Regions from separate parts of the Methylophilus sp. E2MeOHC9 genome, predicted to be linked through region 1. Evidence: predicted binding sites of a transcription regulator. Region 1 holds the regulator's gene; each other region holds the start of a gene.
What was found. Region 1 encodes FliA, which starts transcription of late flagellar genes. Its sites were predicted from a motif close to CTAAAGTTNNCNNAAANNNTGCCGATANNA; they were not measured.
Positions count from the first base shown of each region.

Region 2: the regulator FliA is predicted to act here: its motif matches at 4,086-4,115, upstream of ACSSVF_RS12775 (flagellin N-terminal helical domain-containing protein).
Region 3: the regulator FliA is predicted to act here: its motif matches at 3,593-3,622, upstream of flgM (flagellar biosynthesis anti-sigma factor FlgM).

Region 1 covers NZ_CP196024.1:2,313,867-2,321,419, forward strand. Annotated here, with positions in the region: gene ACSSVF_RS11180 (putative bifunctional diguanylate cyclase/phosphodiesterase) at 1-170, shown strand, start outside; gene ACSSVF_RS11185 (flagellar motor protein MotB) at 179-1,069, opposite strand; gene ACSSVF_RS11190 (flagellar motor protein) at 1,069-1,821, opposite strand; gene ACSSVF_RS11195 (RNA polymerase sigma factor FliA) at 1,821-2,558, opposite strand; gene ACSSVF_RS11200 (MinD/ParA family ATP-binding protein) at 2,575-3,384, opposite strand; gene flhF (flagellar biosynthesis GTPase FlhF) at 3,377-4,735, opposite strand; gene flhA (flagellar biosynthesis protein FlhA) at 4,737-6,824, opposite strand; gene flhB (flagellar biosynthesis protein FlhB) at 6,851-7,553, opposite strand, start outside.
Region 2 covers NZ_CP196024.1:2,644,229-2,651,781, forward strand. Annotated here, with positions in the region: gene fliK (flagellar hook-length control protein FliK) at 1-38, opposite strand, end outside; gene ACSSVF_RS12755 (flagellar protein FliT) at 96-428, opposite strand; gene fliS (flagellar export chaperone FliS) at 433-933, opposite strand; gene fliD (flagellar filament capping protein FliD) at 966-2,639, opposite strand; gene ACSSVF_RS12770 (flagellar protein FlaG) at 2,673-3,014, opposite strand; gene ACSSVF_RS12775 (flagellin N-terminal helical domain-containing protein) at 3,085-3,882, opposite strand; gene aepX (phosphoenolpyruvate mutase) at 4,424-5,722, shown strand; gene aepY (phosphonopyruvate decarboxylase) at 5,739-6,902, shown strand; gene ACSSVF_RS12790 (pyridoxal-phosphate-dependent aminotransferase family protein) at 6,895-7,553, shown strand, end outside.
Region 3 covers NZ_CP196024.1:2,614,508-2,622,060, reverse strand. Annotated here, with positions in the region: gene flgE (flagellar hook protein FlgE) at 1-925, opposite strand, end outside; gene ACSSVF_RS12625 (flagellar hook assembly protein FlgD) at 980-1,654, opposite strand; gene flgC (flagellar basal body rod protein FlgC) at 1,677-2,081, opposite strand; gene flgB (flagellar basal body rod protein FlgB) at 2,099-2,530, opposite strand; gene flgA (flagellar basal body P-ring formation chaperone FlgA) at 2,747-3,514, shown strand; gene flgM (flagellar biosynthesis anti-sigma factor FlgM) at 3,684-4,001, shown strand; gene ACSSVF_RS12600 (flagella synthesis protein FlgN) at 4,006-4,488, shown strand; gene ACSSVF_RS12595 (ATP-binding cassette domain-containing protein) at 4,609-6,507, opposite strand; gene ACSSVF_RS12590 (polysaccharide biosynthesis protein) at 6,795-7,553, opposite strand, start outside.

The DNA.
Region 1 (7,553 bases):
TCGCCATGGCACAAAGCATGTATCTCAGCGTGATTGCCGAAGGGGTAGAAACGCAGGAACAGATGGAGTTGTTATTGAATAATGGCTGCCGCCGTTATCAAGGATATTTGTTTGGCAAACCCATGCCTATTGCGCAGTTTGAAGCTTGCCTGGAGCAAGTGCCACAGTAAGCAGGGGGTTATGGGTTGGTGGAGACGACAGCAGGAGCAGGCGTTTCTGCCAGTGGTGCATTCACTGGTGCCTCCAATGCCTCAACCGCTTTTGGCAGAATCTCAAGCTGTGTCGTATTGGTGTTGTTAGCTGCCTGTTGCGCATTGCTTTCAGCCGTCAGAATACGGATGATGATGCGGTTATTCACGGTTTGCGCCAAATTGTTTTCACTGCTGGAAGCAGGTTTGGTATCGGCCAGGCCGATTGCGGATAAGCGTTTGCTACTCACGCCACGTATGCCAAGGATGGCTGCTACACGCGCAGCCTGAGTGGCGGTTGTTTCCCAGCGTCTGGCTTCAGGGTTAGCGTCATCGCTATACATGTGGCGATCAATATGACCTTCCACCTGCACAGTACGATATTCGTCTTTTAATTGCTCGCCAATCAGTTTGATCACATAAGGGCCTTCATCAGAAAGCGTGGATTGATCAGCCTTGAACAATAAGCCACTTTGCAAAGTGATATCGATGCCAAATTCACCCTGGTGGATAGAAAGTTTTTTTTGTTCTATCCATAGTGAAAGTATATTAGCCAGCTGTTGACCAATGGCGCGCATCTTATCCAGGTCACGCTGCTTTTTTTCCTGGTATAGATAATTGAGTGGCAGTGGTTTAAGTTTCGCACTCTGGTTTTGTAACGAAGCAGGCGTATCGGTACTCATGGTAGGCGTTTGGCCGGGTTTACCCTGAAAAGCCGTGACCACTGAACTGGAGAGCGCCTGGTATTTATTCAGGTTGATGCTGGAGGTGGCGTACATGACCACAAAAAAAGCGAATAACAGGGTGATGAAATCCGCATAGGAAATCAGCCACCTGTCGTGGCTGTCATCGTCATCATCGTGGATCTTGCGCCGGTACATTACGACTCCCTGAGGCGCAGATAGGCTTCCAGGCGTTCACTGACCAGTTTGGGGTTATCGCCCCTGGCGATAGAGACCCAGGCATTCAGCAGCATTTCACGACGTGAAATTTCATGCTGTATATGTCCCTTTAATTTATTGGCAATCGGCAGAAAAACCAGGTTGGCCAGCGCAACGCCATAGATAGTGGCAACGAAAGCCACTGCGATGCCGCTACCGATTTTGGCCGGGTCCGACAAGTTTTCCATGACATGGATCAGGCCGAGTACCGCGCCGATAATGCCCACAGTTGGCGCATAGCCACCGGCAGCAGACCAGATCTTGGCTGCATCACGTTCCTGTACTTCAAAGTAATACATATCAATGGCACATACTTCGCGGATGCGGTCGGCAGGGGTGCCATCGACTAATAACTGCAAGCCTTTGCGCACAAAGGGGTCTTGCTCGCGCTTGATCTGGCTTTCCAGCGATAACACACTTTCTTTACGTGCTTGCTGGCTCCACTGGTTGATACGCTGGGCCAGTTTATGACGGTCATCTTCAGGATGCACGAATACCCAGCGCAACATGCGCAGGCCTTTGAGAAATGTCTTGAGTTCGCTTTGCAGCAATACCGCGCCGGTGGTGCCAAACATCACCACCATAAAAGCGGCTGGCTGCATCAGTGATTTAAGGTGGCCACCCTCTAAGGTTTGCCCCAGCACCAGGCCAGCGAGCGCAATGATCAGCCCTGCCAGGCTGCCCCAATCCATTACGATACCCCGGTCCAGGATTTGTCACGCATGGACGCACGTAAGCGGGCCACGGCCTGGCTATGCAGCTGGCATACACGCGATTCCGAGACATTCATGATGGCGCCTATCTCTTTCAGGTTCAGTTCCTGTTCGTAGTACAGGCCCATCAGCATTTTTTCGCGTTCCGGCAGATGGTCAATCGAGTCAATCAATGCCTCACGGAAATCGCTTTCCAGCAGGGATTTGACCGGGTCATTGCTATCATCATCAACAAAACGGTCCAGGAAGTGTTCGCCACCGCCATCATCGTCATGAAAGTCTTCGTAATAAATGAGCTGGTGACCCTGACAGTCGCTCAACACATCATAGTAGTCTTCAAGACTGAAGTTCATGTGTTTAGCGATTTCAGATTCGGTAGGCGGGCGGCCTAATTTTTGTTCAAGCTGTTGCACCGCCACTTCGATATCGCGCATGTTTTTGCGGATACCGCGTGGCAGCCAGTCGGCGCCACGTAACTCGTCCAGCATGGCACCACGTACCCGCTGTGACGCGTAGGTTTCAAATTGTGCGCCATGCGTATCTTCATAACGCTGGATCGCGTCCATCAGGCCTATCATGCCGGCCTGTACCAAGTCATCGACTTCCACGCAGGAGGGCAATTTGGACTTCAGCTGGTAGGCCATTCTTTTGACCAGGCCACTATGCTGCTTCAGCATCTGGTCGGTATTGTTGGTTTTGCCTTTAGCGGTATACATGTTTTCCCTCTTTACTCTAGGCAGCAGCCAGTGACGACGTGGTTAAACGTTGTTGATCCAGGCTTCTGGCAACCGCTTTAAATGCCATGGCAGATTGCGTTGCCGGGGTTGATTCCACTGCAAGACGGTTTTTTAAACCATAGGCTGGCTTGGCCTGGGCTTGTTGCATCAGTTTGCTATCGGGAATGGCGCCAAGAAAACTCAGCGAAACGCCCAGAAACTGCTGGCAGACCTGGTTCAAGCGCATAAAGTATTGCTGGCCTTGCTCATGATTGGCATCCGTGACCACAACGCTTAAAGGCATCTGGCCATGCTGCTGGCAAATACGCTTGATCGTTGTATAGGCTGATTTAATGGCGACATCATGGCGTTCCATCTGGATCACCAAGGTATGCTGGGCCATCACGGGCAGGGCTAATGTCTGGTCACTCGGGTCTAATAATGCTTCAATCATCACGGTATCGTAGTCATACGCAAGTTGGTTCACTATACCGTCGAGCTCTGTTTTTAAATCGCCGGATAAGGGCGATGTTAATACGTTAGTTTCAGTCAGGCTCGCCAGGTCGTAACCTTGCGGATGTTTGACCACAGCACGGCTGAGAATGCTTTTGCGTTGTGCGACTGCTTGCAAGGTGTATTTAGTCATTGGCCGCTGGTTAGCCTGGATCAGCAATAGTCGCTTGCCGGGGCTGACCATGCTGGCGGCCAATTGGCTGAGCCAGTGATCAGCAGGCTGGCCATTTGCCGCCATGACACTGATGATGCGTGCGGATGACCTGGCCATGATACGGCGCAGGCCATCGGCCTGGTCATGGTAATTAAACATGATGCTGCTCTCCCTGCGCCTGCATCATGCTCGAAATCACCAGTGGTAATTCTTCATCCAGGTATTGGTAAGGCAAGCTGGCTTGATGCGGCGTTAACACTCTTTCAACCAGGGCGTGTTTATTCGCTACTTCAATATCTTCCGGCACACGTTGGCCGCCAGTGGTGTAGTACAGGCGCATGCGCTCACGGATCAACACATCCAGCACGTTGCCAATGGCAGCGGCTTCATCGAGTTTGGTCACAATGCAACCTGCCATGTCATGCTTTTTATAACTGCGCATCACATCGGTCAATGTTTCACCGGTAGAGGTCGCGTTCAGGCACAATAATTTCTGGATAGGCGTTTCAGCGCGGCTCAACATGGAAAGCTGTTCAGTCACTGCCTGATCACGCTGGCTGACACCGACAGTGTCAATCAGGATCATGTGTTTGCCTTTTAACTCATTGAGTGCGATTTTCAGGTCTTCTTCATCTTTCACTGCATGCACCATCACACCCAGGATCTTGCCGTAGATACGTAATTGTTCGTAGCCGCCAATACGGTAGCTGTCAGTGGTGATCAGGCCCAGGTTCTGTGTGCCGTGTTTCATCACATAACGTGCCGCCAGTTTGGCTGTGGTCGTTGTTTTGCCTACACCCGTAGGGCCAACCAGGGCATACACACCGCCTTTGTCCAGCAATGCATCTTCATCATCCAGCGTATGTAAGTTGCGGCTGATGACTTCTTTCGCCCACATTGGTGCCTTGTGCACATCAATATGCTGAGGCATTTTTTCTGCGATCTGGCGTGACAGCGCGGCGCTAAAGCTGGCAGAGAGCAGGGTGCTCAATACTTTTGATTTAGCCGGACTGTGTTGCAAATGATGCTGCCAGGTCATGGCACTCATCTGCGTTTCAAAGTTACTGCGCATATGACGCATTTCCTGCATCATGGTGAGCATTTTTTCTTCCAGCGTTTGCGTGGCAACCTGGTAGGCTTGCTCCTGCTGCTCGCTATGCTGTTTAAACATATCCATCATCATGTGATCAGTGCTCGCAGTTTCTTCTACCACAGGCTGAGCCATCATCGGTTTGGCAACAGGCGCTGGTTCGGGCATACGCGGCTGGGCTCTGGCAGGCGTGACGCCTTGGCCATTGACATAATCCAGCAGGCTGCGCGCAGCCTCATTCGGAGAATCAGAGGACTGCTTGTTACCGGTGTTTTCAATATCAGTTTCAAGCATGGCCATGATCTCAGTGCCGCCATTGACGCTGCGGTTCGCAACGATAATCGCGTCTTCACCTAAGGCCTGTTTCACTTGAGCCAATGCTTCACGTGCATTCTTGCCAAAAAATCTTCTGATATTCATATTATTGCGCTCCGATTAAGCTGGTCACTCGTATTGATTTGTTGTCTGGCAACTCGTCGTGCGACAGCACTCTGAGATGCGGGACAGTCCTTCTTAAAAACCTTGATAAAGCCTGGCGCAGTGGGGCGGCGACCAGTAATACCGGTGTCAGTCCCATTTGCTCCTGTTGTCTGGCAGCCACTTCTGTCTGTTGAGACAGTTTTTCAGCGATGCCAGGTTCAATCACGCTTTGTGCGGATTGATTGTTTTGTAATGCTTGCAGCAGTAAGCGTTCCAGTTGGCCATCCAGCGTCATGGCAGTCACTTCGTCACTGTAAGGGAACAAGTCCTGTACGATGGCACGCCCAAGTTTGACACGCACCATCGCAGTAAGATCATTCGCATCCTGACTATATTGCGCATGGTCTGCCAGGGTTTCCAAAATAGTGCGCATATCGCGGATGTGTACACCTTCGTTCAATAAATTCTGTAATACTTTTTGCAGCGAAGACAACGTGATCAGCTTAGGCACGATCTCTTCAATCAGTTTGCTGGATTCTTTACCCAGGTGATCCAGCAGTTGCTGTACTTCCTGGCGGCCCAGCAGTTCACCGGCATTCAGTGAAATCACATGGTTGAGGTGGGTGGCAATCACGGTACCTGCATCCACCACGGTATAGCCTAAGCTTTGTGCATACTCTTTACGCTCTGATTCTATCCAAACTGCTGGCAAACCAAATGCAGGATCAGTGGTTTTTGTACCATCCAGTTCGCCAGTTACTGCGCCCGGGTCAATTGCCAGCATCTGGTTAAAGTTGGATTCACCACTCGCCATCTCTACACCTTTCATGGTGATGCGATAGGCATTCGGTTTTAATGTCAGGTTGTCACGGATATGCACGGTCGGTGCCAAAAAGCCGATTTCCTGTGCGAATTTCTTGCGGATACCTTTAATACGTTTCAGCAGTTCACCGCCTTGTGCTTTGTCCACTAGCGGGATCAGGCGGTAGCCTACTTCCAGGCCGACAGTATCCACTGGCAATACATCGTTCCAGGTGGCTTCTTCTGCTTCGCTGGCAGGGGCCAGTTTATCTTCCGGTTGTGGTTCAAGAATGGCTTGCTGTTTGGCTTTTTCCTGCTTTTGTTTCACTGAGTAAGCTAGGCCGCCCAGCAAAGCGCCCAATCCCAGGAAGGCCAGATGTGGCATGCCAGGAATCAGGCCGATACCGCCGACAATGCCAGCGGTTACGCTCAGTACGCGTGGATCCTCAAACAACTGGGTGATCAATTGGCCACCGATGTCTTCGTTGTTGGCCACGCGCGAAACCACCACACCGGCTGCGACAGAGATGACCAGTGAAGGGATCTGTGCCACCAGGCCATCACCAATCGCCAGCAAGGTATAGTTTTTAACGGCATCGCCAAAGCTCAGGTCATGTTGCACCATGCCGACGATCAGGCCACCGACGATGTTGATGATGATGACCAGGATGCCGGCAATCGCATCACCACGTACATATTTACTGGCACCGTCCATCGCGCCGTAGAATTCTGATTCCTGGCTGACTTCTTTACGGCGGCGGCGGGCTTCGTCCTCACCAATCAGGCCGGCGTTGAGGTCAGCATCGATCGCCATTTGTTTACCTGGCATCGCATCCAGGGTAAACCGTGCGCCGACTTCAGCAATACGGCCAGCACCTTTGGTGATCACCGTGAAGTTGATAATGGTCAGGATCACAAACACCACGATACCCACGGCGTAATTACCGCCGATCAGGAAGTGGCCAAATGCCTCGATCACTTTACCGGCTGCATCCGGGCCGGCATGGCCTTCAGTCAGCACTACGCGGGTAGAAGCCACGTTGAGCGCCAGGCGCAACATGGTGGTCATCAGCAATACGGTAGGGAAGGCGATAAAGTCGAGCGCTTTAGTCGTTTGCAGGCCTATCATCAGCACCAGGATAGACAATGCGATATTAAAGGTGAAAAACACATCGAGCACGATGGCCGGCAGCGGCAGTATCATCATTGCCAGCAGCAATACAACAATGAGTGGTGCGGCGACTGCGCGACCGTCCAGTTTTCCCATCATTTGTTGCCAGTTGTTCATCTATAAGCTCCTTAAACCTGCTTTAATTACTCAATATCTGTTGCGCTAGGCGGCGTTGCCACCAGTGCATGTGGGTCCAGCGCATCCGGCACCGGCACATTGTCTGGCATAGCAGGGCGTACGCCACCATGTTGCTTGAATACCCGCAGCTGAAACACATAAGCCAGGATCTCGGCCACTGCTGCATATAAGGCTTGCGGTATTTCACTTTCCAGTTCTGTATGCGCATGTAAAGCACGGGCCAGCTTGGGAGATTCCATCGTCATGACGTTGTGCTCTGCTGCAATCTCTCTGATCTTCAAGGCGATGGCATCCATGCCCTTGGCGACGACGATAGGTGCACCGGTTTCGCCTTCTTTATATCTGATAGCCACTGCATAGTGCGTCGGGTTGGTGATCACGACATCGGCAGTCGGGATATTGCTCATCATTCTTCTGCGGGCCATTTCGCGTTGTTGCTGACGGATGCGGCCTTTGACTTCCGGGCTACCTTCCGCTTCCTTGGCTTCGTCCTTCAATTCCTGCTTGGTCATCTTATGCTTTTGCGCATATTGATAAAGCTGGTAGGGCACATCGATCACCGCGATCAGCACTAGCGCAGAGGCAATGGTCAAAAAACCAGTCACCATATAATCGCTCACAGCACTGATGCCGGATTCAAGTGGCATTTCAGACAAGCCCAGCATAGGCTGCAAATCTTTTTTCACGATGGAGTAGCCAACAGAGGCC
Region 2 (7,553 bases), 330 kb from region 1:
GCCCCTTCGACCGGCATGATCGATGAGACAGCACGCAAGCTCTCTGTTTCCTGTGCTACGAAACGATTAGCGAGAACTTGCGGGATAGGGAGCATTTATATGGCGTCCGGCGGGATGCGCGCATGTAACTGCGCATCAAAAATCATATCGGTAATTCTGTGCATGACCGGGTATAGCAGGTTGCGGATCTCGCCATCGTCGGCCAGGATCTTCTGCACCAGTTTTTGCTTGCGCGTATGGTCTTCTGCACTCAAGGTTTCAGATTGCAGCCGCAGGTTTTGCTCCAGGGTTTTAATCACCTCAATTTTGAGCATATAAGATTGCTCGAGTTCGGTGACTTTTTCCCAGGCACTTTGCCGGGCGGCGATCAGCATCTGCTCCATGATTTTGGCAGAAGACTCATAGGTATCAATCAGTGCTTTTGACATAATCTTATACTCCGGCAACAGCCAAGCGATTAGTGTTTACTGCAGGAATGGACTGCGCCTTTTGAGAAACAACTGCGTTGAAAGGTGCGCTGGCCTGCGTAGTTCTGTTCACCCCGGATTTCTCCAAAGTTTCCCAGGCACTTTTCAATTCCATCAATAGCTGCTGGATCTCATTTACTTTTTTCACATCCAGACGCAAGCTGGCCTGCATCAGGGTACGTGTCATATATTGATACAGCTCATCCAGGTTGCTGGCGATCTGTCCGCCGGCACGTTTATCCAGGCTGGAGCGCAAGCCATTATCAATAATCGAAACTGCTTTGGTCAGGCACTCGCCTTTTTTAATGATATTGCCCTGCCCCATAGCTTGTTGTGCATGAATACAAGCGGTAATCGCACCTTCATACAGCATCACAGTCAATTTCAAAGGGCTGGCATCCACGACACCGGTTTCCAAGCCAACATTGGCATAAGCATTAATGCCTGATTGTTTCATTCCAAACATAAAATTCTCCTGATTCCTAATTCTTGATGCTGTTAGCTTTTATTCAATGCAGCAATTTGTTGACTGAGGTAAGAGCTGGTGCTTTGCATGCTGGAAAGCAATGCATCCAGTTTTGCATACTGCGCCCTGTAGCGTGCTTCAATGGCTGGCAGCTTTGCGCTCAAATCGGTTGACCTCTTATTCAGCGACTTGATAGAGGTCTGAATACCTTCTGTTTTGGTGGTGATTGAGCCTGTTGCATCCAGCCATCCGCCTATCATGCTGCTGAGTTCTCCAGCCAGACCTTTACTAAAGGTGACTGTGCCGCGGCTACCGGTCGCCGAGCCATTAATCGATACTTTGAGGCCTTGTGCCGCATTGTCAGCCGCACCGATCAGGCTGGCACCGCTGCCATACGCTGTCACACCGTTGATACTGCCGGCAGCATCTTGCGAACTGCTACCCAATTGGCTGACGTTGATGGCATAAGTACCGGTCTGCGTTTTGCCTGAGCTGCTGACATACGTGACTTGCGGGTCTGATGTCGTTGCAGAAGGTGCAAACAACTTGGCTACATCCGTTAAATTGGTGTTTAACGCAGTATTCAACTTGGCCGCATCCAGGGTTAGTACGCCATTTTCACCAGACTTCACCCCTATATCACTTAACGTGCGGAATGTGGTTGCCGTGGTTGAAGGGCGTGCCAGCATGGATTTCAGCTTGACCATGATGTCGCGTGTGGTTGAATCCCCTAGCAATGGTCCGTTAGAGGAAGATCCCCCTTCCACAAACTTGGTCAGGTCACGCAAGCTGGAATTCAGCTTGTTGTAGGCATCGACGAAATTCTGTACCGATGCCTGTATGGTGTCAGTATCTGTGGCAATCTCAAGCGTGGTATTCACACTGGTGATCGATTTCAGGTTTAAAGTCACACCCTGAATCACATCATTCAGTGTATTGCTTGGCTTGCTGATACTCAGGCCATCTACCGTCAGCAGCGCATTTTGTGCGCCCACCAACTGCGTCATGTTTTTGCCTGCACCCACAGTGCTTAATGGATCATAAGCGAGTGCCGACAAGCCGGTGCCATCTGTGCTATTACCATCGGTATCAGTCACATCGATTTTCAGGCTGTTCACCGCGCCGGTGTCTTTTGAAGTGATCACCAGGCGGTTACCGCTACCGTCATTCACAATCGAGGCCGTCACCGACGCATTTTTAGCATTGATCGCATCACGGATGCCTGACAGCGTATTGTTGGTGCTGTCTATGGTGATACTAAGTGCCTGCTTGTCTGCATTGGCCGTGAAGCTTGCAGGGCTCGCAGTGTAGCTGCCAAAAGAAATGTTCAGGGTACCGGTGCCGATAATATCGGTGGCACTGGCATAAGCCGATGTGGCAAGTTTTTGTGAAGTGGCCAGCTGGGTGACTGCAATGCTGTAACTGCCGTTTGCCGCTGTGCCGTCAGCAGTGGCCGCAAGGCTGCTACTATCAGACAACTTGGCAGCTTGCGAAGTGAATTTGGCAGCCGTTGCCAATTTATCAACTGCAGCCTGAAAAGTACTTAAACCGCTTTTCAACGTGCCGTAAGCGGTGAGTTTGGTATTGTATGAGCTGACTTGTGTCTTGATCTGTGTGATGGGCTGTTGCTCAAGCGTCATCAACCCGGTGACTATCGAGTCAATTGCCAGTCCGGATGCACCGGTTGTTGATGTAATTGAAGCCATCTTTTAATCTCCAGACACTTTAAAACAGTTGCCCTAAACTGCCTGCCTGATCACCAGACCACGCAATTTATCCAGGGTTTTACTAATCGCAAGTACTTCTTCGTTCGGGATCTGGCGCAATACTTTTTGTGTTTCAGTATCCACCACCTTCACGATGATGCGATCAGACTCGTCATCAATCGAAAACTCTATGGTTTGCAATGCAGGTGCAACATACTCATTCAGCTTGTTGACTGCCCCTGTCAAAGTTGCCTTGTCTAATACCTCAGCAGCTTTTTGCTCACCATTACCATACTTCACCAACTTAAGACTATTCACAGAAGCTAGTCCGTTCACCGGACGTCCGCCTATTCCATCTATAGATTGACTCATGATATTGCTCCTTCTGCTTAACCTAAATCCACAGAGACGGATCTCTGTGGATATGATTCAACTGGTTGGGGAATTAACCTCTTAACAGTGACATCACTTGGTTAGGCAGCTGGTTAGCTTGAGCCAACATCGCTGTACCTGCTTGTTGCAGAATCTGTGCACGTGTCATCTTCGCTGTTTCTGAAGCAAAGTCAGCATCCATGATACGAGACTTAGCAGCAGACATGTTTTCAGAAGAAATTTGCAAGTTGCTGATTACAGATTCAAAACGGTTTTGGTAAGCACCCAATGTCGCACGGTTGGTGTTTACACTATCCAGTGCAGCGTCAATCGCTGTCAGTGCAGCAGAAGCAGCAGAAGCAGAAGACAGTGAACCAGCCATACTTACAGCGGCTACAGAGCTCACACTGATTGTGTCAGAAGCATCTGCACCAACCTGGAACTGATAACCCTTACCTAATGCAGCTTCGCCGTTAAACTTGGTGGCGGTGCTCAAACGTGTCAATTCTTCTTTCAGTTGTGAATATTCAGCATCCAGGTTTGCACGGTCACCAGTACTGTAAGAACCGTTAGCTGCCTGTACAGCCAATTCACGCATACGTTGCAGAGCGTCTGTACCTTTAGACAAACCACCTTCAGCAGTTTGCAGGAAAGAGATCGCATCGTTAGAGTTACGAATCGCAACATCCATACCACGCACTTGAGCGTCCATACGTGTTGCAATTGCCAAGCCAGCGGCGTCATCTTTAGAACTGTTGATACGCAGACCTGAAGACAAACGTTGAATCGATTGATTCATGCTTGACTGAGAAGTGCTCAGGTTACGTTGTGCGTTTAAAGATGCAATGTTTGTGTTAATTACTGCAGCCATGTTATTTCTCCTTGAGAGTCGTATATCCAGTTAAGTGTCAAATCGTCGTATTACTATTTCCTCAACGTTGATTCGCTTACTACCAGTTTTCAATTTGCAAATTCATCGTTGTTGTTTATGTTATCGACCGCTTCCGAAATTTCTTTAATGTTGCATTTAAAATTTCTTGTTTTACATCTTGACATCGGTCGAGCACTTGTTTCTGTTAACGACGACTCTCAGGAGTTCTTTAGCCCTTCTTGAAATTTATATAGTTTTAGAATTCATAACCATAAATTCAACTTGCTCCATTCTAAATAAAGCCAGCACAAATCCATTGGCGGAGTTAGCCGTGAATCACCTCTTAATTTATTTAACTAGCGGATGCGAGATGTACATGAAAAGCAACCTTATATATAGGTAAATATATAGATAAGGATTTAAAGGAGCTTTAAGGCGTTTTTCACACAATCAATTCCATGCCCTGCATTTCATAATTCCTATAGATGTTCAACAGATGTTTTCGGCTGGTTTGAACAATGCATATATATAGGAGTGTTGCATGGCATCAGTTTATGTAGGTATGACGGTAGATATTCTGCATCACGGGCATATCAATATCATCGAACAGGCGAGAAAGTACGGCGATGTGACGATAGGATTATTGTCCGATGCGGCAGTGGCTGATCACAAACGCTTGCCATACCTGACTTACGATCAGCGTAAATCCATCGTTGAAAATATTCGTGGCGTGGTCAACGTCGTACCGCAGGAAGAATGGGACTATGCGCCCAACCTGCTGAAGCACAAACCCGACATCATGGTACATGGCGATGACTGGCTGGACGGCCCGTTATTGCCTTATCGTGAGCGCGCCCGTGCCGCACTTGCCGAATATGGTGGCCACCTGATCGAAATCCCTTATACGCGCGGCATTTCCTCCAATGAAATGCTGGGCCAGATACAAACACTGGGCACTACACCGGATATCCGCCGCCGCACTTTAAAAAGATTGCTGGCCGCCAAACCTATTTCCAGATTTATTGAAGCACACAACCCGATCTCGGCCCTGATAGCTGAACATGCCATCGCCCAGCGCAACGGTAAGAACTGCCAGTTTGATGGCTTCTGGTCCAGCTCGCTGACTGACTCGACTGCGCGCGGCAAACCGGATATTGAAGCGGTAGAAATCAACAGCCGTTTATCCAACATCAATGATATTTTCGATGTGACGACTAAACCATTAGTCATGGATGCAGATACCGGCGGCAAACTGGAACACTTTGAACTCAATGTGCGCAGCATGGAACGCCTGGGCATTTCAGCCACCATTATTGAAGACAAGATAGGCTTGAAAAAGAATTCGCTGTTTGGTAATGAGGTGGCGCAGTTGCAGGATGACATACAGCCTTTCTGCGACAAAATCGCCGCAGGCCGTGCTGCCCGCGTCAGCGATGACTTTATGGTGATTGCCAGGATAGAAAGCCTGATCCTGGAAAAAGGCATGGAAGACGCGGTCAAGCGTGCACAAGCGTATGTCGGTGCAGGCGTAGACGGCATTATGATCCACAGCCGCCAGAAATCACCCGATGAAGTATTCGAATTTGCCAAAATCTTTAAATCTGAATTCCCGACCACACCACTGGTGTGCGTGCCTACCAGCTATTGCACAGTCACTGAGGAAGAGCTGGCCGCCCGTGGATTCAACCTGGTGATTTACGCCAACCATATGATGCGCGCGGCTTACCCGGCCATGCAACGCACTGCCATCGAAATCCTCAAGAATGGCAGGACCGCAGAAGTTGAATCCGAACTGATGTCGATCAACGATGTACTGTCGCTGATCCCCGGTACCAAATAATAAAGGAGCATCCCACATGATTGAAGCTGGTGCATTTCTGGAAGCGCTGCAACACGCAGGTGTGCAGTTTTTTACGGGTGTGCCCGATTCCTTGCTAAAGGAATTGTGTGCCTGCTTTTCTGATCGCCTGCCCGAGCACAAACATGTGATTGCTGCCAATGAAGGCGGCGCCACTGGCCTGGCGATGGGACATTACCTGGCCACAGGCAGCCCGGGGCTGGTGTATATGCAAAACTCCGGCCTGGGCAATGTGGTGAATCCGATCGCTTCGCTGGCAGACCCACAGATTTATGGTATCCCCATGCTGATGGTGATAGGCTGGCGCGGTGAAATGCAGCCGGATGGCACCCAGATCCATGACGAGCCGCAACACATTAAACAAGGCCAGATTACGCTGGAACAACTGGAAATGATGGGTATCCCGTTTGAAATTTTCCAGACAGATATCAGTTGCGCCTTAACGCAAACGCGCAGGTTGCTGGCATTGGCAAAACGCCGGTCAGGCCCGGTGGCCCTGATAGTGCGCAAACAAAGTTTTGCGCCTTATAAAGCAAAAGCAGTCATTAAATCCGGCCATGCCAATGAAGCCACCCTGCCTAGCCGTGAAGATATGCTGACCAATGTCGTACGCCTGCTGGCAGAGGATGTTGCCGTAGTTGCGACCACTGGCATGGCTTCTCGTGAGCTGTTTGAATTACGGCATGCACAAAAAAGCGGGCATTCCCGCGACTTTTTAACGGTAGGTGGTATGGGCCATGCTTCGCAAATTGCTTGTGGCATCGCGCTGGCACAACCTGAACGGCAAGTAGTTTGCCTGGACGGTGATGGCGCCATGCTCATGCATATGGGCAGCCTGACCTTGAGCGCACAACAACGCAACCTGGTCCATATCGTCTTTAATAATGGCGCGCATGATTCTGTGGGTGGTCAACCTACCGTGGCTGCGCAATTGAATCTATCCAGCATCGCCAAGGCGGCTGGTTACCAGTGGGTGATCCGCGTCAGTTCCGGTGGCCAACTCGATGAATCGTTGCATTACGCTTTAAGTCTGGGTCAAAGCTGCTTTATTGAAGTGCTTTGTCGCCGTGGTGCGCGCGCTGACCTGGGACGCCCTACCCGCACGCCTGCACAAAACAAACAGGACTTTATGCAGTTTCTGGAAGAGGTCGCTTATGCCTGATCAGTCGCCAACCTTACTGGCGCATATCACGCAGCAAAATAGCGCCAAAGCCTTATTTACCGCAGGTCCTGCCAGTTTACTGGAAGAAAATCTGCTCGGCTTGCGCCCATGTTTTGGCCGTGGCGACACCGATTACCAGCAAGTGGAAGCTGCGGTGCTAGATGCATTAAAAAACATGACCGGACACGCCCAGATTGCGCGTCTGCAAGGTTCTGCCAGCCTGGCACTGGAAATCGCCTCATTGAATTTCCTATTCGGCAAGGTACTGGTCATAGACAGCGGCTACTACGCACAACGTCTGGTGAGTTTTGCCGAAGCGGCACAACGCCTGGGCCATGTCAGATCGGTCACTTTCGTCAACTGGCTGGACCTGGCAGATATCGCCGACCAATATGACTGGGTAGTGGCTTGCTATACCGAAACCAGCATAGGCCTCAAATTGCCCATGAATGAATTACGTGCGCTGGCAAACCGTGCTGACGCGCAGCTGTTTCTCGATGCCACTGCCTCCATCGGCCTCGAAGATGATCACGACCAGGCAGATGTGATTGCCTATAGCTCGTGCAAAGGCTTATTCGGGCTGACTGGTGCGGCTTTTATCGCATTTAACCAGTTACCAACCAATACAGTAGATGGGTTTTACCTCAATCT
Region 3 (7,553 bases), 300 kb from region 1:
CATTGTTGGTATAACGGCCGAGGATCACACCGTCATCGCCCACGCTAAAGCTGGCGATACGGCCAGAAGTGTAGCCATCCTGACTTTGCTTGTTCACGCTGAAAGTCGCACCGTATTGCGAGCTGTTGGAATAATCCATGGCTACAGTGACCGGGCCTGAACCTGTGGTTGGTGTGAAAGTGATGTTGCCCACAGTGGAGGTCGCAGTGTCATACACACCGGTACCGGAGAAGTTCATGACCGGAACAGGGTTAGGGGTGATATTGGTGCCATCAGCAGTGGTGTATAAACGCCAGCTATTGGCTGCAGTTTTCACGAAATAACTTTGGATGTTATGTGCATTGCCAAGGTCATCATAGACTTTAATGGCTGTCGCGTTGGTATAGCTTTGCGGGTCTTGCGGATCAAAAGGGCGCACTGTTTGATCGATGATCGGGCTTTCGGAGTTCAGGTTGAATTGGCCGGTGATTTCGGTGGTCGTCACTGGTTTCAAGTCGCTGGTATCGATTTGCAGTTCGACCGGGGATGAACCATTCATGCTATCTGCAGGGTTACCCATCAGGCGGTTGCCATCACTGGTCTGGATAAAGCCGTTTTTATCGAGCTGGAACTGGCCGTTACGGGTATAAGACACCGCACCGTTGTTGCTCAAACGGAAGAAACCGCCGCCGTTGATCGCAATATCCAATGTATTGTTGGTCGCAGTGATGTTGCCTTGCGTAAATTGCTGCGCCACATTGGCCAGCTTGGTACCAATACCGATTTGTGCCGCACCACTGCCGATCAGCGAAGCGGCGAACATATCGGAAAACTCGGCGCGTGACTGTTTAAAACCGACGGTGTTGGCGTTGGATACGTTGTTACCAATGACTTCCAATTGTTTGGAAGCTGCGTTCAAACCACTTAGACCTTGTTGAAAACTCATGATGTGATCTCCTGGAGAAAGACTGTATGCTGCAAATAAAAATTAAAATATCGATTAGAAGATTTCGACGACGTCAGAAACTGCGACTGCCGAGTTGTTACTCAGATTCAGTTTGATACCGCTGCTGCTGTTAGACACACTTTGTACCTGCGCCAGGCTGAGTGCGGTGGCGGTGGTGGTGGCATCGCCGATCTTGGCGGTGATCTCATAGGTGTAGTCGCCACTTGGTGCAACAGTGCCATCGGTGGCCTTGCCATCCCAGCTCAGGGCATTCACGCCTACATCCTGTTTGCCGAAGCTCAGTGTGCGCACGACCTGGCCTGCGCCATCTTTGATGTTCACCGAGACCGTGTCTGCACCATTAGGCACATTCACACCAAAATAGCCGCCTTTGTCGGTATGGCTCAGGCTATTGCCTGACACCAATACGCTATGGCCTATCATGCTGGTCGCCTGGTAAGACTGGCCCAGCTGTACGCTGCTGATCAGGCTGCCCATGGTTTCATTCAATTTGTTAATACCGGTCACCGTGTTCAGTTGCGCCATCTGGCTGGTCACCTGCGCGTTATCCATAGGGTTCAGCGGGTCCTGGTTTTTCATCTGCGTGACCAGTAGTGTCATGAAGCGGTCTTGTGCTTCATCGACATTGCTGCCTTTAGAATTACTTTTTTTGTTGACCGCATCAAGAATGTCCTGCGATACCTGATTGTTTGTATTGACGGTTGTCATGTTGAAAAATCCTTATATAAGGTTATTGACCGATATTGAGTGTTTTGAGCAGCATGGACTTGGCAGCATTCATGGTTTCCACGTTGTTCTGGTAAGCGCGGGATGCGGAAATCATGTTCACCATTTCTTCCGTGACATTCACGTTAGGCATGGTCAGGTAACCATCGCTGTTAGCCATCGGATTCTTGGGGTCGTAGACCATCTTGCCAGGCTTGGTATCTTCAATCACACGGTCTACCTGTACCGTGCTGGTGTTGCTGGCTGCGTCCTGCACCGCTTTAAACACCACTTGTTTGGCCTGGTAAGGTTTGCCGTCCGAGCTGACTACGCTATCCGCGTTGGCCAGGTTGCTGGCTACGGTATTGAGTCGCAGCGATTGCGCACTCATGGCCGAGCCGGAAATCTTGAATACATTGAATAAAGACATATGCTTGCTCCTTTAACTTACTGGCCGGTGATCGCTGACAGCATTTTCTTGATCTGGCCAGACATCATGGTGAGGCTGGCCTCATAACGGATGCCATTATCTACATAGGCATTACGCTCGACGTCCATATCTACCGTGTTCCCATCGACTGACCCTTGCAGTACAGAGCGGAACAGCACATCGCTAGAACCCAGGTTGCCGTTGCCGCCAGCGGCATTCATATGCCCGCTGTTGGTTTGCTGTAACAGGCCTGCAGGTTGCTGCGCAGACTTTCCGCCTGCGCTTTGCTGCAATGCCGACTGCATGGTCGCTTTAAAATCGATGTCGCGTGCCTTGTATTGCGGTGTATCGGCATTGGCAATATTAGAAGCAAGCAATTCCTGACGCTGATTGCGCACGCGCAGCGCCGTCTGGTGAAAACTCAGCGCGGCATCCAGTTTGTTGATCATCGTCTTTCCTTTCCCGGGTGTTCCCGAAAAAACTCTTAAAGTTTTGCCATCTGCCGTCGTTAACCCAGTTAAGCGGGCCTGCTTTCACGCACACATGACTTTTACTAGCTGTGCTTAGTGTACGCGGCGATGACAATAACGATTCTTGAATTAAGAGGGGTAAATAGCCTTTATTTCATGAATGACTTCTGCCTGCCATGCGTAGAATAAGACTCCATGAAACCTCGTCTGCCTACCATTTTTGCTGCAGTGATCCCATGCCTGATCTGGCTTTTTGCCTGTCATGTGCAGGCGGCTGATCGTGTGCCTAACAATGCAGTTGCGGCTAACCAGCGTGTAGTAGCGCCTGCTGCAAGTGATATGCAATCGCGTGTCTACCAGGCGGTGATGCAGTATGTACAGAGTCAGACGCAGGGCTATCCAGGCAAAGTGAATATTGAAATCCAGCCGTTAGATAACCGTATCCGCATTGCTGAGTGTGATTTGATGGAAGGGTTTACCGTACAAGGCGCGCGCTTATGGGGCAAAACCCATATTGGTGTGCGCTGTTTGCAATCAGCCACCAAGCCATGGACCTTATACGTACAAGCTGATGTGCAGGTTTGGGGCGAATTTGCAGTGACCGCGTTACCTGTCAGCCAGGGCTCACCTGTGCAGACATCAGATATCGTGATGCAGACCGGTGATTTAACCAAACTGCCCGCAGGCATCATCACTGACCTAGCTATGCTGGAAGGTAAAAAAGCTTCGTTGAATATGCCATTGGGCACTGTATTAAGACCTGAGCTGCTCAAAGCGATGCCAGTAATTATGCAGGGCCAGATGGTGCAGTTAAACAGCCGTGGTGAGGGATTCGTCATCTCGGCAGATGGTACCGCCATGCAAACTGCGAATGTCGGACAGGTGGTCGATGTGAAAGTCAGCAGTGGCCAGGTGATTAAAGGCGTGGCGCAAGCTTCCGGTAAAGTGGATGTGCGTTTTTAGCCAGCAACAGTATTCAGGGTTTTTAGAGTCGAAAAATGCTTATTGATCATAAACTTGAGATAAAAAGTATATTAAGCCCTAAAGTTCGCTTAAACTATGTCGTTAGTACTGTTAACAATTGAGGGTTTAAAGACCCTTACAACCAGATAGACAGAGACAGAGGCACGGCATGAATATTTCAGACTCCATTAAGAAACTTGGTACCGTTGATAAACCGGTATTAGATAAAAGCAGCAACAGCAAAAGCAGCGAAAAAGCATCTGCTACTTCGTCCAACGCATCGTCAGATAATGTGACCTTGTCAGCGGCTTCGGTGCAGTTGCAATCACTGGAAGCCGGTCTGGCTAACGGTGAAGTCTTTGACACCAATAAAGTGGAAGAGATTAAAGCAGCGATTGCGCGTGGTGATTTCTCGGTAGACACTGCCAAAGTGGCGGATGGTTTACTGCAAACCGTTAAAGATTTGATACAACCGAATAAAGGATGACGTTATGAGTAATGCAAATCGCACTTCAGTTCCGGCCATTAGTTTTGAAGCCGATGCCACCCTTGTGGCCGAGTTGATTCAGGATTTGCATAACGAGCAAACGGCATTGGTTTCTGCTGACCTTGATACCATTGAACAGATGGTAGACAAACGGGTGGAACTGTTGCAATCCTTGGGCGAAGCTGCCAACCAACGCTATGCAGCGCTGGCGGCGGCAGGCTTTGAGGCAAATGAAAACGGGATGTCCAAATGGCTGGAATTACGTTCCAGCCCAGTGATGGATGATGCCTGGATCAATTTCCAGAAACAGTTGGCGCAAGCAAAAGAGCTTAATCGCCTGAATGGTGTACTGATCAATAAGCACTTCCAGCGCAACCAGGAAAAACTGGATGTGTTGCAAGGCAATACGACGAATAGCACACAACTGTATGGCAAAAATGGCCAGTCACGTGGTGGCAACAGCGCACGCGCCAGCTTCTCTGTGTAAGTGTTTCCCGTTTAATCAAAAAAGCCGAATCAAATCGATTCGGCTTTTTTAATACAGATTGCGTGGTTTAGATCCGCTAAGCAATTGATTCCGTGCGGATTTCGCGCGTATCGTGCTGGGTTACTGCTGTTTTTCCAGCGCTTCCCAGCGTTCCAGTTTCTGCAATATCAATGCTTCAATCTCACTGAGTCTATCCTGCAACACTTTTGCCTGGTCTGGCGCCTGTTTATAAATATCGCCTTGCGCAAATTGTGCTTGAATCGCGGCTTGTTCCTGTTCTAGTACTTCAATCTCTCCCGGCAAGGTCTCCAGTTCACGTTGCTCCTTGAAACTCAAGGTTTTCCGCGTGGTTGCCGTAGGGGGCGGTGATGTGGGCGCGGCCGGTGCTTTAGGCGTAGGAGCTGTTTTGCTACTCCTATCCTGGCTGAATCTTAACCAGTCATCGTATCCACCACCGAATTCGGTTAACTTGCCTTGTCCTTCAAAAGCAATCACTTGTGTAACGGTGTTTTCCAGGAAAGCACGGTCATGGCTGACGAGGAACAGGGTGCCTGTGTAATCCTGTAACAGATTCTCCAGCAACTCCAGGGTATCAATATCCAGGTCATTGGTCGGCTCATCCAGCACAAGTACGTTGGCAGGGCGGGCAAACAGGCGTGCCAATAGTAAACGGTTGCGTTCGCCACCGGAAAGGGATTTTACTGGTGAACGTGAGCGTTGTGGTGGAAACAGGAAGTCTTCCAGGTAGCTGATGACATGTTTACGCTCATTACCGATTTCCACAAAGTCTGAACCCGGGCTGATGGTGTCAGCCAATGTGGCTTCTTCATCCAGCTGCTCCCGCATCTGGTCAAAATAGGCCACATTCACTTTTGTGCCGCGCTGGATGTCGCCACTATCTGCTTCAATGTCGCCCAGAATAAGTTTCAATAGCGTCGATTTACCGATACCGTTCGGGCCGAGTAAACCAATTTTATCGCCACGTAAAATACGGGTGCTGAAGCCTTTGATCAATGCTTTATCGCCATAGGATTTATAAACACGATCAAGCTCTGCTACCAGCTTTCCACTACGTTCGCCCGCGTCCAGGTTGAGTTTGACATCGCCCTGACGCTCACGTCTGGCTGCGCGGTCCAGGCGTAGCGCTTCCAGTCTCCGCACGCGGCCTTCATTACGTGTACGACGCGCCTTGATCCCCTGGCGGATCCAGACTTCTTCCTGTGCCAGAAACTTATCAAATTTAGCCGCATGGGTTTCTTCAACCGCGAGCAGCTCTTCTTTTTTAATCTGATATTGCGAAAAGTTGCCGACAAAGTCGGTCAGATTGCCACGGTCCAGTTCGGTGATGCGTGTGGCGAGCTTGTCCAGGAAACGGCGGTCATGGGTAATGAACAACACACTGCCATTAAACCCCAATAACAAATCTTCCAGCCACTCGATGGCTTCCAGGTCCAGGTGGTTGGTCGGTTCATCCAGTAATAGCACTTCTGGCTCTGCTACCAGGGCACGCCCGAGTGCAACGCGTTTACGCCAGCCACCAGACAGTGTGGAGACCAATACATCGGCATCCAGTTTCAGGCGGCTGAGCACGGTCTCGACACGTGATTGCGCTACCCAGCCATTTTGCGCATCCATTTCATGCTGCAATGCTTGCATGTGTTCCATCAGCGCTTCAATGTTTGCGTCGGGCATACCCATGTCATGGGTGACCTGGTGGTAGTCTATGATGGTTTGCTGCAAGCTGCCCAGGCCTTCTGCGACCGCTTCAAATACGGTGTGCTTATCGTCCAGTTCGGGTTCTTGCGGCACATAGACGACGCGTACGCTAGGAGCCCGCCATACGGTTCCCTCATCCAGTTTGATAGTGCCCGCAATCGCTTTAAGTAAACTTGATTTACCTGCACCATTGCGGCCAATCAAACCGACGCGTTCGCCGGGGTCTAATTGAAATGAAGCTTGGGCAAGCAAGGCATGATGACCGAATGCTAAGCTAGCATTATCAAGCGTAATATGAGGCATAAAGGGCGTTGGTGCAGAGGTTGTTGAGTGGGTCCGACATTGTAAACGACATCAAACCATAGACTACGCTTAATGCGTAAATAAAAAAGTATATGGGGGCATAGCGCGCTCGATATGCTTTTTAGGCAAGCAATCGCGGCTTATCGGCAGGTGGGATTAGGTTGATGTGCCATTAACCCATTCTTTAATGATGTTATTGCCGGTCTTGTTTATTCGCTGTCAAAAGTAGGCTTGGCTCAACCAAGTATCTCCCAACGGCCAGGTTAACCTGTTGGGAGTGTGCGCTATCAGTGAATCTGCTGCGAAGGGGACGGCAGGGTATCTAGAGACAGGGTTTCGCCGCGCAAGGAAATGCTTGGTGCCGGACGTGTATCAGGCTGATACTCTTCTACCCAGCGCTGTAAATCCTGTTTAAGCTGTGATTCAGCTAAATGCGGGCTATTGGTCAACCATTCAAGCAGGTTGGCTAACCAAACACTATCAGCCGTACGCGCCTGCGCGATGCGCAATTTTTCGTGACTGGTAGGCAACGTGTTTTCATCGTCCGCCAGCAGCTCTTCGTATAGTTTTTCGCCCGGGCGCAAACCGGTGAACTCAATCTGGATATCATGCTCCTGCAGTCCGGACAACTTAATCATGTCGCGCGCCAGGTCTATGATTTTGACCGGCGTGCCCATATCGAGCACGAATACTTCACCGCCGTTGCCCATGGTGGCCGCTTGCAACACTAATTGTGCCGCCTCAGGGATAGACATGAAGTAACGCGTGATTTCCGGATGAGTAATGGTAATTGGGCCGCCGTGCGCGATCTGTTCGCGGAACTTAGGGATCACACTGCCACTGCTACCTAGCACATTGCCAAAGCGCACGGTAATAAAGCGGGTCACCGATTTTTCACTATGCTGCAAGCCCTGGCAAATCAGCTCGGCCAGGCGTTTACTAGCGCCCATCACATTGGTCGGGTTAACGGCCTTATCGGTTGAAACTTGTACGAACGTAGGCACCCTGGCTGCCTGACATGCTGATGCGATCTGATAGGTGCCATA